DNA from 2 places in the Microbacterium sp. UCD-TDU genome. Region 2 is predicted to be linked to the other one. Evidence: predicted binding sites of a transcription regulator. Region 2 holds the regulator's gene; the other holds the start of a gene.
The links. The regulator HrcA, encoded in region 2, represses chaperone genes, less so after heat shock. The targets are predictions, from matches to a motif close to TTNGCACTCGNNNNNNNCGAGTGCNAA.
Positions count from the first base shown of each region.

Region 1: the regulator HrcA is predicted to act here: its motif matches at 4,500-4,526, upstream of groES (co-chaperone GroES).

Region 1 covers NZ_AOSO01000005.1:236,732-245,130, forward strand. The annotation lists gene tsaD (tRNA (adenosine(37)-N6)-threonylcarbamoyltransferase complex transferase subunit TsaD) at 1-482, shown strand, start outside; gene D514_RS21185 (hypothetical protein) at 479-964, shown strand; gene D514_RS21190 (hypothetical protein) at 969-2,108, shown strand; gene D514_RS21195 (hypothetical protein) at 2,086-3,240, shown strand; gene D514_RS21200 (class I SAM-dependent methyltransferase) at 3,248-4,453, opposite strand; gene groES (co-chaperone GroES) at 4,612-4,908, shown strand; gene rarD (EamA family transporter RarD) at 5,090-6,019, shown strand; gene D514_RS21215 (ABC transporter substrate-binding protein) at 6,181-7,437, shown strand; gene D514_RS21220 (ABC transporter ATP-binding protein) at 7,506-8,279, opposite strand; gene D514_RS21225 (ABC transporter ATP-binding protein) at 8,276-8,399, opposite strand, start outside.
Region 2 covers NZ_KB454447.1:246,265-252,240, forward strand. The annotation lists partial or broken gene hemW (radical SAM family heme chaperone HemW) at 1-179, shown strand, start outside; gene D514_RS31515 (carboxylesterase/lipase family protein) at 193-1,611, opposite strand; gene hrcA (heat-inducible transcriptional repressor HrcA) at 1,715-2,746, shown strand; gene dnaJ (molecular chaperone DnaJ) at 2,783-3,898, shown strand; gene D514_RS31530 (16S rRNA (uracil(1498)-N(3))-methyltransferase) at 3,901-4,629, shown strand; gene D514_RS31535 (HIT domain-containing protein) at 4,697-5,047, shown strand; gene D514_RS31540 (PhoH family protein) at 5,127-5,976, shown strand, end outside.

The DNA of each region.
Region 1 (8,399 bases), on a different contig from region 2:
ACCCGGAGGCGATCCGGTTCCCCCGTGGCCTGTCCCGTGCTTCCGATCTGGCGAAGCACCGCTACGACTTCTCGTTCTCGGGGCTGAAGACGGCCGTGGCCCGCTGGGTCGAGCGCTGCGAAGCCGAGGGGGTCGAGGTTCCCCTCGCCGATGTCGCCGCGAGCTTCCGTGAGGCGGTCGTCGACGTTCTGGTCACGAAGGCGCTCGCCGCCTGTGCCGACCTCGGTGTGCCGCGACTGCTGCTCGGCGGGGGAGTCATCGCGAACCGGCGTCTGCGCGAGGTCGCTCTGGAGCGCGCCGAGGCTGCAGGCGTCACGGTGCGCATCCCGCCGTTGTCGCTGTGCACCGACAACGGCGCGATGATCGCCGCCCTCGCATCCGAGCTCATCTCCTCCGGCCGGCGCCCATCCACCCTGGCGTTCGGCGCGGACTCGACGCTGCCCGTGACCGAGATCCAGATCGCGCAAGCGGTGTCGGTATGAGCGACGTCCCCGGTACTCCCGAGGCGCGGTCCTCGGCGACGCCGGCGGCGCGTATCGAGGGCCCCAGCGACGAGGTCGAGCACCCGGCAGGGTCCGCCCGTCTTCCCGGTGCCCGCCGAGACGGATACACCAGGCTGCCGACGGGTCCGGTCGGCATCGAGCCGGTCGTCGCGACCGGTCCCGACATCGATGCTCCCGACGACACGGAGTGGGAGCCGTCGACGGGATCCATGCCGGTCGACGACACCCGATTGGCGCCGTGGGCGCTGCTGGCGGCGATCGTCGCGCTCGGGGCGTCGTTCTTCGTCGGCTGGGGCATCCCGGTCGCCGTGGTCGCGGTCGTCGCAGCGATCATGTCTCTGCGTCGCCCTGTCGAGAGTCGCGCGATCGCCCGCTGGGCGCTCGTGCTCGGACTCTGCGCGACGGTCTACAGCCTGGGCTGGCTGGTCTGGGCCGGCATGCAGTTCGAGAGGCTCGGCTGAGCCGATGCTGGACGCGGACGAGCTCGAGGAACTGCGCTCCCTGCAGGCGCGGGCCTACGGCCGCGAGGCGTCGCTCAGCGATGCCGACGCCGTGCGACTGCGCGTGCTGGAGGAGCGCCGTGTCGCCCCGGGTGTCGAACCCGTGGGGCTCGACTTCGCCCCGACCGCCGATGCGGTGTCCCCTCCCGACTCCGGGGAGTCGCCGGATGACGCTGATTCCGCGAGCGCTGAGGCTGGGCATCAGGGCGTCGAGGCCGCGGCACTCGATGCTGCGGAGCCGCGCCCGTCGCCTGTCGCAGAGGGCTCACCGGGGACCGGGGAGTCCGTGAGATCCCTGTGGCGCGCGCATTGGCGGCCCGCCGTGCTCGCCGTCGCGGCATTGCTCATCGTCGGGGTCGGCGTGGGCTGGCTGCTGTTCGGCCGGTCGGCTGCGACCTCGGTCGCCCTGAGCGCGCAGCAGCAGGAATGGCAGAGCGCGTTGATCGCCGGAGGGCGCTACGACCCGGGATCGGTGCGCGCCCTCGCCGTCGAGCAGGGGGCGGTCATCTCCGCGGCGACCAAGGACGACGGCGCGATCACCTGCCTGCTCGTGGCGACCTCCGCGTCGGCGCTGCCCAACTGCGAGCGCACGCAGACCGTCGAGGGCTCGGGGCTCTTCGGGGCGGTCACGGTGGAGTCGAAGGACGACATCCGGCGCGAGCTCAACGTGCAGATGATGTTCACCGCGTCCGGCGAACCCGCCGTATCCACCCACACGGCGGAGTACGGACCCGGTACCACCAACGGTGTGACATACGCGAACGCCGGTGAGGCGGAGAAGGCGAAGCGCATCGCGGCGCAGGGGTTCGAGATCAACTCGCTCTGGGTCATCGGCTACGACGGTGAGGTGCCGGTGTGGACGGGGATGGCGCTCGATTCGTTTCAGACCTGTCTGATCTACGACGGCTCGGATGACCGGTTCCCTCGGGTCTGCGCCGATGCGCTCACCCTGCAGGAGCAGCGCGCCACGCTGGTGCTGAACGTGGTCGATGAGGAGAGCGGCGAGGTCGCACGCCTGGAGGTTCCGACCTGGAGCGACGGGAGCTCCTCGCTCATGATCACACGTGAGGGGGGTGCCGACGGTGCCGGCGGAGACGGACGCTGACGAGCTGCGGGCGCTCCAGCGCCGCGCCTATGGCCGTGACGGCATCCTCACGGCTGCCGAGACCCGGCGGCTGCGGGAGCTGGAGGATGCGAGACGGTCGTCGGCGACGCCTTCCGCTGTCGAGACCCGTGTGGAATCGTCGCCAGAGCAGTCGTCCCCCGCTCCGGCCGATGTTCCCGATGATGATGGCGAGCCCGCCTTCGTCGACGCTCCCGAGCCTGAGGAGATCACCGAGGATCGGCGCTCGCTCCGCGCCTTTCGTCGTGTCCTGCGGAGGTACCGGGTGGGCGTGTCGGCGCTCGCGGTGGTGACGGTGGCACTCGGCATCGGCATCGGCGGAGCGCTGTTCGCGACACGCGCCGACGGCATCGCCCTGTCCGCCGCGCAGCAGGAGCGCCGTGATGCGCTCGCCGCCGCCGACTTCGACAGCGGATCACTCCTTGCGGTCGCCCAGGACGAGGATGCGGTGGCCTGGTACGCGACCAAGGACGATGGCGGCGTCGTGTGCCTGATCCTCGACATCGGCGACCGTTCGCAGTCGAACTGCCTTCCCACCGGCGACATCGGGCGTGGCCTGAGCGTGTCCTTCCCCGTTCCGATCGACGATCCTGAAGGCGACACCCAGGGTCTGGGGGGTGTGAGCGCGACGATGCTCGTGTCGACAGCGGGGGAGCCGATGGTCGCTCTCCAGCGGTGGTCGATGTCGTCGGCCCTGTCCTCGCAGTACGCCGGCGCAGAGCGCGCACGGGCCGAGGAACTGGCCGACGACGGTTTCGCCTTCTCCCTCACGATCGTCGGATCATTCCGGACGCAGCCGGTATGGGTCGGCGACCGCGTGTCGGAGCAGGGCGAGGTCGAGAAGTGCCTCATCGTCGACGCCGGTGATCTGACGACGTGCGAGTCTCCCAGCGATGCGGGGGAGTCGGGGATCGAAGCGCGGATCGACGGCGTCGGTGGCGCGGAGGTCGGCTCGACGGTGGTCGAGGCGCGATTCACGAGGTGGCAGACGCCGTATCTGGTCATCCGCGAGGCGCCAGCCTCCTCAGGAGTGCCGCAGGAGACCGTACGGGTCGAAGCGCCTCCGGGTGACCCGATCGTGGTCGAGCCGCCGGGCCGCGACCCCGACGGCTGAGCGGATCTCAGCCCGCCGCGGGTACCCGGTCGGCGAGGATCGCGCGACGCTGATCGCCGATACGGGCGAGGATCAGCGTCGCCTCCTGGTCGCCGCGCAGCGTCAGCTTCTTGCGGAAGGCCGCGGGATCGACGTCGACGCCGCGCTTCTTGATCTCCAGGCGTCCGATGCCGTGCGCCTTGAGAGCGGCGCTGATCGCTTTCGGGTTCGCCGGCAGGGTCTCCCGCACGCGGAAGGACTGCACGAACGGGCTCGTCAGCGCGGCATCCGAGGTCAGGTAGGCGATGTGCTCGTCGAGCATCCCCGCGTCGAGACTTCGAGCGACCTCGCCGATCAGACGCGCACGGATCACGGCGCCATCTGGTTCGTGCAGGAAGGCGCCGAGCTCGCGCACCGGCTCGTCGGCGGCGTCCGCCGGGGCGGTGAGCTCGTGCGAGCGCTCGTCGCGGATCACCAGGGCCGCGCGGCGGACCCCTTCTCGGGTGAGCGCGCCGCTCCAGACGACGAGTTCGACGACGCTGCCGTCGGCGCTCACCCACTGCGCTTCGGCGTCGGCCGGCAGCGCGTCGCGGTCGTGCGCGGGTCCGAGTTTGATGCCGGTCGGATGGCTCGCTGCCACATCGAACGCCCAGTCCAGCGAGGGGGAGTAGTCGTCGGCGGAGACTCGTCGTGTCTCGCTGTGCCCCGAGGTGCGTCGGGCCGGATCCATCCAGATCGCACTTCCCGCTTCCACCGACGAGAGGGCGTCTTCCGCCGTGAGGTGGCCCACCGCGGCGCTGTCGCCGAAGGGCGCCAGGTTGTAGGCGGCGATGGCCGAGGTGACCTCATCGGCGTCGACGGCGTGCACGTCGAGCGCCGCTCCGGCAAAGGCGAGCGCGTCGCCGCCGATGCCGCAGCCGAGGTCGGCGACGCGGGTGAATCCGGCGTGCCGGATCCGCTGCGCGTGACGGGCTGCGACCCCGAGTCTCGTCGCCTGCTCGAGCCCGGCGCGGGTGAACAGCATGCGTGCGGCGAAGGGCCCGAACTTCGCTGCGGCCCTGGATCGCAGGTGCGCCTGTCCGACGACGGCGGAGACGAGCTCGGGGGAGTGGCCGGCCGCGCGCAGCCGCGAGACGGTGCGGGCCACGTCGGCGGTCGATTCGATGGGCCCGACCGCGTCGAGCAGCTCGAGACCGTCGGGGGTCAGCAGGGCGCGCAGCTCGGACATCTCCACGTGCTCAGCCTAATTGCCCGTCCGGCGGGACTGCCCGCGCCGCACGCTGGCACTCGCATTGCGTGAGTGCCAGCCGAGCGCCTAGACTGGATTAGCACTCTCGGGTTGAGAGTGCGAACAAGTCTTTCGTGTCAGCGTCAAGAAAGAAGAGGTAGACCGTGTCGGTTTCCATCAAGCCGCTCGAGGACCGCATCGTCATCAAGCAGGTCGAGGCCGAGCAGACCACCGCGAGTGGCCTGGTCATCCCCGACACCGCCAAGGAGAAGCCCCAGGAGGGCGAGGTCGTGGCGGTCGGCCCCGGCCGCATCGACGACAACGGCAACCGTGTTCCGCTCGACGTCGCCGTCGGCGACCGTGTGCTCTACAGCAAGTACGGCGGCACCGAGGTGAAGTTCGGCGCAGACGAGTTCCTCGTCCTGTCGGCTCGCGACGTCCTGGCGGTCGTCGTCCGCTGATCTGCGGAATCTGATTCGCACCCCTCGTGCAGGGGTGAGGTCAACGTCCTCGAAGGGGCCCGGATGCGCTTCGCATCCGGGCCCCTTCTGCGTCCGCCACCGGGCATCGGTTTCCTGCCGAACTCTGCCCCAGCGGCCGGCGGCCGAGGGCACGATGCCGCCGCGGGCGTAGGGTTGTGCGGTGCCCCCAGAGACGACTCGTGCCACGCAGACCGCCGGAGTGGCCTATGCCGGTGCCGCGTACCTCCTCTGGGGAGTGCTTCCGCTCTACTTCCTGCTCCTCGTTCCGACGGGGCCGTGGGAGGTCGTGGCCTGGCGCGTGCTGCTGTCGTTCGTGTTCTGCCTCCTGCTGCTCACGTTCACGCGCGGCTGGGCGGCATTCGGCGTCATCCTCCGACAGCCGAAGCTGCTGGGGTGGACGGCCCTGGCCGGTCTTCTGATCTACGTCAACTGGCAGGTGTTCCTGATCGGAACCCTCAGCGAGAACGTCGTCGAGACGAGCCTGGGCTACTTCATCAATCCGATCACGACCGTGCTGCTGGGCGTCTTCGTGCTGAAGGAGCGCATCCGCAGGTTGCAGTGGGCCGCGATCGCGATCGCGGCGATCGCGGTCGTCGTCATCGTCGTCGCCTACGGCGATTTCCCCTGGATCGCCCTGTCGTTGACGGCGTCCTTCGGGGTCTACGGGCTCATCAAGAAGAAGATCGGTCCCGCCGTCGATGCGGTCAGCGGTCTGACGCTGGAGTCCTTCTGGCTCATCCCGATCGCCGTGGTGCAGCTGATCGTCGTCGCCCAGACGACGGGGATCACGATGGGGGCGAACGGGTGGCCGCACGCGCTGCTGCTGGCATTCGCCGGCGTCGCCACAGCGGTGCCCCTGCTGCTCTTCGCCGCAGGAACCCGACGCATCCACCTCACCGTGATCGGAATGATCCAGTTCATCACCCCCGTGATGCAGTTCCTCATCGGCGTCGTCGTCCTGCACGAGCCGATGCCCCCGGAGCGTTGGGCGGGCTTCATCATCGTGTGGATCGCGATCGGGGTGTTCGTCGTCGACCTGCTGCTCGCCGCGCGTCGGGGGCGCAGGATTCCGCGTGTCGAAGCGGCCTGAGCCCGAGGGTCATCCGTCGGGGAACCCGGTGTCGGATCGTTAACGCACCGAGATACTTGCGACCCCTGCGCGCAGGACTCACGGCCTAGTGTTAGAGCACCCGATTGTGGCCCGAATCCAGGTTCGGTCGCAATCCACGTTCAGTTACGCAAGGGAGCATCATGAACGCATTGAAGGGCTCGCGCACAGCGAAGGTCTTCGCCGGGATCGCACTGATCAGTGCATCCGCCATCGTCATCGCCGGCTGCAGCAGTACTCCGAGCTCGGAGAGCGGCGGCAGCGACAAGCCCGCAGCCGATCTGACGCTCAAGCTCGGATCGCTGCTTCCGCAGACGGGGTCGCTGGCATTCCTCGGCCCGCCCATGGAATCCGGCGTCGGACTCGCGGTCCAGGAGGTCAACGACGCCGCTGCCGGTGTCACGATCGACCTGACGGCCGAGGACGAGGGCGACACCGACACCAAGGCCTACGAGACCTCGATCACCAAGCTGCAGGGCGCCGGCGTCTCCGCCATCGTCGGAGCCGCCGCATCGGGCGTCTCCAAGCTCATCCTCGACGGGAACGTGAGCGCGGGGATCCTTCAGATCTCGGCGTCGAACACGTCTCCCGACTTCACCACGTGGGATGACAACGGCCTGTACTTCCGCACCGCCCCCAGCGACCTGCTGCAGGGAGAGGTGCTCGGCAACCTGATCGCCGAGGACGGCGCCAAGACCCTCGGCATCATCTACCAGAACGACGCCTACGGCACCGGCCTGAACGACGCCATCACGACGACGTTCGAGGGCACCGGCGGCGAGGTCGTCGAGTCGGTCTCGTTCAACGTCGGCGACGCGCAGTTCGACGCTCAGGTCGAGTCGATCAAGGCTCAGAACCCCGACGCTGTCGCGATCGTGTCGTTCGACCAGTTCAAGACCATCGCGCCGCTGCTGGTGAACGCCGGAATCTCGGCCGACAAGTTCTACATGGTCGACGGCAACCTGTCCGACTACGGCTCGGAGATCCCGGTCTCGCTCGAGGGCGCGCAGGGAACCAAGGCCGGTCCTGCTCTCGCGGACGACTTCACCACCCGTCTCCAGGACTACTGGACCGGCGAAGGCAACCCCGAGGTCAAGGACTTCACCTACGCGGCAGAGGCGTACGACGCCGTCATCCTCGTGGCTCTGGCCTCGCTCGCGGCCGGCTCCACCGAGGGCGCGGACATCGCGGCCAAGATGCAGGAGGTCTCGGGCGGTTCGGGCGACGGCAAGAAGTGCACCAGCTTCGCCGAGTGCGCCAAGATCATCAACGACGGCGGCGTGGCCGACTACGACGGCTACTCCGGCGACATCACGTTCGATGAGGCCGGCGACCCCCAGGGTGCCTCGATCGGTATCTACAAGTACGGTGCCGACAACATGATCACCCGCACCAACTGATCACACGATCACATGACGAAGGCCCCGGATCCGATCCGGGGCCTTTGTCGTGGTGTCGAGTCGGTGGCTCAGGCCGCGTCGGTGCCGAGGGTTCCGAGGTAGAGACCGATCACCTTCGGGTCGTTGAGCAGATCACGGCCGGTGCCCTCGTGGGCGTCCCTGCCCTGATCGAGCACGTACCCGCGGTCGCAGATCTGCAGGCAGCGTCGGGCGTTCTGCTCGACCATGATCGTCGTGACGCCGGCCTTGTTGATGTCGGACACCCGGATGAACGCGTCGTCCTGCCGCACGGGGGAGAGCCCGGCCGACGGCTCGTCGAGGAGCAGCACCGACGGATCCATCATGAGCGCGCGCGACATGGCGACCATCTGCCGCTCACCGCCGGAGAGGGATCCGGCGCGCTGCTTGAGGCGCTTGCCCAGCTCGGCGAAGATGCCGGTGACGAACTCGAGCCGTTCCGTGTAGATCTTGGGGTTCTGGTAGAGCCCCATCTGCAGGTTCTCCTCGATCGACAGCGACGGGAAGACGTTGTTCGTCTGCGGCACGAAAGCGACCCCGCGTCGGACCAGCTTGTCGGCCTTCAGACCGACGATGCTCTCGCCCTTGACCGTGATGTCGCCGCTGCGCACGTTCACGAGCCCGAAGATCGCCTTCAGCAGGGTCGACTTGCCGGCGCCGTTCGGGCCGATGATCCCGATCAGCTCGCCCTGGCGGGCGACGAGGTTCGCGCCGTTGAGGATGTTCACCCCGGGGAGATAACCGGCGTGGACGTCGGTCAACTCGACCACGACGTCGTCCTGAGGCGCGCTCTGCGGTGCGTTCGTCGGCGATTCCGCGCTCATGCGGTGCCCTTCCCCTCTGTGTCGGAGGCGGGATCGCTCGCTTCGAGCTCGGCCTCCGCCTCTGCTTCGATCTTCTCGCGGAGTCGGATCGCGGCGGCGTCCTCGAGCACCGGGATGCGT
Region 2 (5,976 bases):
TCAGCCGCATCCGCGAGGGGATCGCCGTCGATGACGTGCCGAGTGCGAACCGGAGCAGAGTCGCCGGGCTCATGGCCGACGGGCTCATCGACCCGGTCGCGGCGCTCCAGGGACGCATCCGGCTGACCCTGCGCGGTCGCCTTCTCGCCGACGCCGTGGTTCGCGAACTGACCGACTGACCGGCAGCTGCCGTCAGCCGGGGAGCAGATCCATCGCGGCTGTTCGTCGCTGCGCCACGGTCGTACTGTCCGCATCGAAGAGTCGCGTCCGGCGACCCGATCCGTAGGAGGGCCAGCCGGGGTCGCCCGTGGTCACGAATGCGACCCACGCGGCGTTCATCTCGGCCGCAAGGTGACGGGGAGCGTCAGGGCCGGCCATGCGCCGGGCCTCGGCATCGTCGAGCCGGTCGAACACGAAGCCGAGTTCCAACGCGTGGGCCGCACGCAGGTCTCGGACCGGACTCGGCCAGGCGAACTCGTAGACGTGCGTCGCGTCTGGACGAGCGGCCGCCACCCGACTCAGGGGTGCCCGCAGCATCATGTCGGTGACGAGCTGCCCGAAGATCTCTCCGGTGATCGCTCCGGGGAAGGCCGAGCGGTACTCGGCGACCGCGCGCCGGCGAATCCGGGAGAGGATCCGGGCGGCTTGCATCTTGAACTCGCTGATGCCCGCGAGCACCTCGGGTGGGAACCAGAGCCGATACTCGTCGGTGTTGCTGCCGATGAGTAGAGGAGTGTCGATCTCTGCGAGCACCTCGTGCGGCGACCGGGGAAGGCTGTCGGGGTCGATCGCGAACTGGAAGCCCGGTGCTCCGCCGAGCGGCGACGACCCCGCGGCCTGCGCCCGCCGCGCGTCCAGGAGCTGCTCGGGTGCCAGCGCCGCGAAGGACTCGCGGTCCGCTCGCACCCCGAGCCGCTTCGCGAGCTGTGCGGTCACCCGTCCCGCCTTCCGCGCCGTCTGCGCCTGGAGGGGCCCGGATTCGATGATGGCCCTGCTGATCAGCTCGCGGGAGCTGTCGCGAGCGAGGAGGCCGGCGACGATCGCTCCGCCGGCCGACTCGCCCATCGCGGTGATCCGCGCCGGATCACCGCCGAACGCGCTGATCTCGCGGTGCACCCACTCCAGCGCGGCGGCGGCATCGCGCAGACCGAGGTTTCGCGGCGCGCCCTCCAGCACCGAGAAGCCCTCCGAACCCAGTCGGTAGTTGATGGAGACGAAGACGATGCCCGCTGTGGCGAAGACCGTGCCGTCGTAGAGGGGCAGCGCAGCGGTGCCTCGTTCCAGGGCGCCGCCGTGGATCCACAGCAGCACCGGCGCACCGGAAGCATCCGCCGGCGCCCACACGTTCGCGGTGAGGATGTCGTCGCCCTCGATGCGCACGGAACCCAGCAGCTCGCCGATGGCACCGGCGTAGGGAACCTGGGGAGGGGTCGGACCGAACCGCGTCGCATCTCTCACCCCTTCCCAGGCCGAGGCCGGACGCGGTGCGCGGAACCTGTTCTCCCCGAACGGTGCCTGTGCATAGGGAATGCCGAGATAGCGGACGATCCCGGCCTCCTCGGTGCCGCGGACGGTGCCGCTCGACAGGGTGGCCTGAGGCGAGGTGGTCATGAGCGTCATCCTAGGGTCGTGCGCCCGAGGTACGGAGAATCCCGAGCTGCACGGGGTAGGATTGGCACTCTGAACGTCCGAGTGCCAGCGGAAGGGAAGGGTGATGGTCACAGAGCGAGGACTCCAGGTTCTCCGCGCGATCGTGCAGGACTACGTCGAGACCCACGAGCCCGTCGGCAGCAGATCCATCGTCGACCGGCACTCCTTCGGTGTCTCCGCGGCGACGATCCGCAACGACATGGCGCTGCTCGAGGACGAAGAGCTCATCACGGCTCCGCACACCTCGTCCGGGCGCGTGCCCACCGACAAGGGCTATCGGGTGTTCGTGAATCACCTCGCCCAGCTGCGACCGCTCTCGTCGGCTCAGCGTTCGGCGATCGAGTCGTTCCTCGGGGAGCCGGCCGACCTCGACGACCTGATGGTCCGCACGGTGCGGGTGCTCACGCAGCTCACAGGACAGGTCGCGCTCGCCCAGTACCCCTCTTTCGCGCGCGCACACGTCACGCACGTCGAGCTGGTCGCGCTGGCGCCGAATCGGCTTCTCATCGTGCTGGTGACCGATGCGGGTGGTGTCTCTCAGCGCATGGCCGTCCTCCCGGAGGCGATCGACGAGGCCGATATGGGGGTGCTTCGTGCCCGACTGTCCGCGTTGATCACCGGTCAGGGCATCGGCGAGGCCTCCGACCGCCTGCAGGCGTTGCTGGCCGCAGAGGAGAAACCCCAGGATGCAGTGCTGCGCACGCTCGCCGGTGTCGTCGTGGACGAGCTCGGCGGATTCCGGCAGGAGCGTCTGGTGATGGCGGGAGCGGCGACCCTCGCGCGCCGGGAGCAGGACTTCCGCGGTAGCATCCACCCTCTCCTGGAAGCCATCGAGGAGCAGGTCACGCTGCTGCGTCTGATGAGTGAGATGGTGACGGACGAGCACGGGCTCGCCGCCAGCATCGGCACCGAGAACGCCCCGTTCGGGCTCGGTGAGGCGTCGATCGTCGCCAGCAACTACGCCGCGCCCAGTGGCACGGCACGAGTCGGCGTGATGGGGCCGACGCGCATGGACTACCCGAGCAACCTCGCCGCAGCGCGGGCCGTGGCCCGCTACCTGTCGCGGATGCTCGATGAAGACGAGGCCGGCCGCTGACGCGGTCGCCGACAGTACACACGCAGAAAGGCGATCGTGGCGGACCACTATGAGGTTCTCGGGGTGTCCCGAGACGCTTCCACCGACGAGATCAAGAAGGCGTACCGACGTCTCGCACGGCAGTTGCACCCGGATGTGAACCCGGGAGAAGACGCTGCGGAGAAGTTCAAGCTCGTCACGCACGCGTACGACGTGCTCAGCGACGACGACTCCCGCCGACGCTATGACATGGGCGGCGGAGACGGCGCTGCGGGGAACTTCGGCGGGTTCGGGGGGTTCGGCGACATCTTCGAGACGTTCTTCGGTGCCTCGCAGGGCGGCGGACGCGGTGCGCGTCCGCGTTCGCGCCGAGAGCGGGGCCAGGACGCCCTCGTCCGCGTGACGCTCGATCTCGGGGACGTCGTGTTCGGAGCGCACCGTGACATCGACGTCGACACGGCGGTGCTGTGCGAGACGTGTCAGGGTTCGTGCTGCCAGGAGGGCACCTCCCCGGTCACCTGCGACATCTGCGGCGGCTCCGGTCACGTGCAGCGTCAGGTCCGCAGCCTGCTCGGCAACGTCGTCACCTCCCAGCCCTGCGGCACCTGCGAGGGCTACGGCACGACGATCCCGTACCCCTGTGGCACCTGCGGCGGCCAGGGCCGTGTGCGTTCGCGCCGTACGGTGTCGCTCGACATCCCGGCCGGCGTCGAGACCGGGCTCCGTCTGCAGCTTCCCGGCTCCGGCGAGGTCGGCAAGGCGGGCGGACCGAACGGAGACCTCTACGTCGAGGTGACGGTCAACCCGCACGCGGCCTTCAGCCGTGACGGCGACGACCTGCTCGCGACCTTGGAGGTGTCGATGACGGATGCGATCCTCGGCACCGAGACCAAGATCCAGGGGCTCGACGGCGAGGTCGACCTCGAGATCCGCCCCGGCGTGCAGTCCGGCGACGTGCTCACGATCAAGGGCCGGGGCATCACTCCGCTTCGTGGAACGCAGCGGGGCGACCTGCGCGTCGGCGTGCAGGTGCTCACCCCCACGCGGCTGGATTCCGCGCAGCGGGCGCTCATCGAGGACTTCGCGAAGAAGGCGAAGTCGCCCGAGCCGCAGCTGGCACAGTTCCAGCAGGGACTCTTCTCCAAGCTCCGCGACCGCTTCCGCAGCCACTGATCATGGCACTGCATTTCCTCGTCGAGTCGTCGACGGATGCCGCCGTCGGCGACCTCGTGTCGTTGACCGGGGCCGAGGCGAAGCACGCAGCCGTCGTGAGACGACTTCGCATCGGCGAGGCGGTCACGGTCGGCGACGGTGCCGGGGTGTGGTTGGCCGGGACCGCCGAAGAGGTGTCTCCCGCTCGCGTCGATGTGCGCATCGCGGAGCGTGTCGAGCATCCTGCGCCCACGCCGCGGATCGTCCTGGTCCAGGCTCTGGCGAAGGGCGATCGCGACGAGCTCGCCGTGCAGGCCGCGTGTGAACTCGGCGTCGACGAGATCGTGCCCTGGCAGGCGAGCCGGAGCGTGTCGCGTTGGGAGGGACCCAAGGCGGCGAAGGGGCGCGAACGTTGGGCCACCATCGTGCGCGAGGCGGCCAAGCAGGCTCACCGCGCCTGGCTCCCCGACGTCGTCGCGCCGGTGTCGACCACGCAGCTCGCCGAGCGGGCGCGTGAGCAGCGCGTTCTGCTGCTCGATCCGACCGCGCCCGTGCGACTGTCGGAGATCGAACCGGACGGCCGTGACCTGGTGCTGGTCGTGGGGCCGGAGGGAGGGATCTCCGAGGAGGAGCTCCGCCGGTTGACGGAGGCGGGGGCGGAACGTGTGCTCCTCGGGGACACGGTGCTGCGCACCTCGACGGCGGGACCTGCCGCGATCGCCGTGCTGTCGGTCGCGCTCGGGCGATGGTGACGGTCCCGCGAGCACACGACGACCGGCTCACGGCTGCAGGGTCGCTGTGGTCAGTAGACTTGTCGGCATGACGGACACCTCGATCTTCACGCGCATTCTGAACGGGGAGATCCCTGCCGAGATCATCGGCGAGACCGACCGCCTCTTCGCTCTGCGCGACATCGCCCCGCAGGCACCGGTGCATCTGCTCGTGGTGCCGAAGTCCGCGGAGTACCGCGATGTCACCGAACTCGCTGCGGGGGATCCCGCACTGCTGGCCGAGATGATCGCCTTCGCGGGGACGCTCGCCAAGGAGCACACCGAAGACGGCGACTTCCGCCTCGTCTTCAACACCGGCGCCAACGCCGGACAGACCGTTTTCCACGTCCACGCGCATGTGCTGGCCGGCGGATTGACCGAGAAGAGCGTCGGTGCCTGAGAACCACGAACCCCGGGAGCGGAGCCTCGGCGGCCAGCCCCCGGAGGCGGTCGAGAAGATCTACGCCGACGGCGTCGCGATGGTCCAGCTGCTCGGGCCGCAGGACCGGCTTCTGCGGATGCTGGAGAAGGAGCACCGTGACGTCCAGGTGCTGGTGCGCGGCAACGAGATCACACTCAGCGGCACCGCCGATGCGGTCGCGAAGGCGAAGACACTGGTCGAAGAGCTTCTCGAGATGACCAGGGCAGGCCATGATCTGGCCCCGAGCGATGTCTCCAGCTCTGCACGAATGCTGCGGCAGGAGGGGGGCCCGCGTCCGAGTGAAGTTCTGGGCGAGGCCATCCTGACGACCCGTGGCAAGGTCATCCGTCCGAAGACCCTCGGGCAGAAGGAGTACGTCGACGCGATCGAGGAGAACACGATCGTGTTCGGCATCGGTCCCGCCGGCACCGGCAAGACCTACCTCGCGATGGCGAAGGCCGTGCAGGCGCTCCAGCGCAAAGAGGTCAACCGCATCATCCTCACGCGTCCCGCCGTCGAGGCGGGGGAGCGGCTCGGGTTCCTCCCCGGCACCCTGACCGACAAGATCGATCCGTACCTGCGCCCGCTGTACGACGCGCTCAACGAGATGATGGACCCCGAGATCGTCCCGCGCCTCATGGCGACCGGCACGATCGAGGTGGCGCCCCTCGCCTACATGCGCGGCCGTACCCTCAACGACTCCTTCGTCGTGCTCGACGAGGCGCAGAACACCACCCCCGAGCAGATGAAGATGTTCCTGACCCGTCTCGGCTTCGGCACGCGGATGGTCGTCACCGGTGACATCACGCAGGTCGACCTTCCGCAGGGATCTTCGGGACTCCGCCTGGTGACCCGCGTGCTCGACGGCATCGACGACATCCACTTCTCCCGGCTCACGAGCGATGACG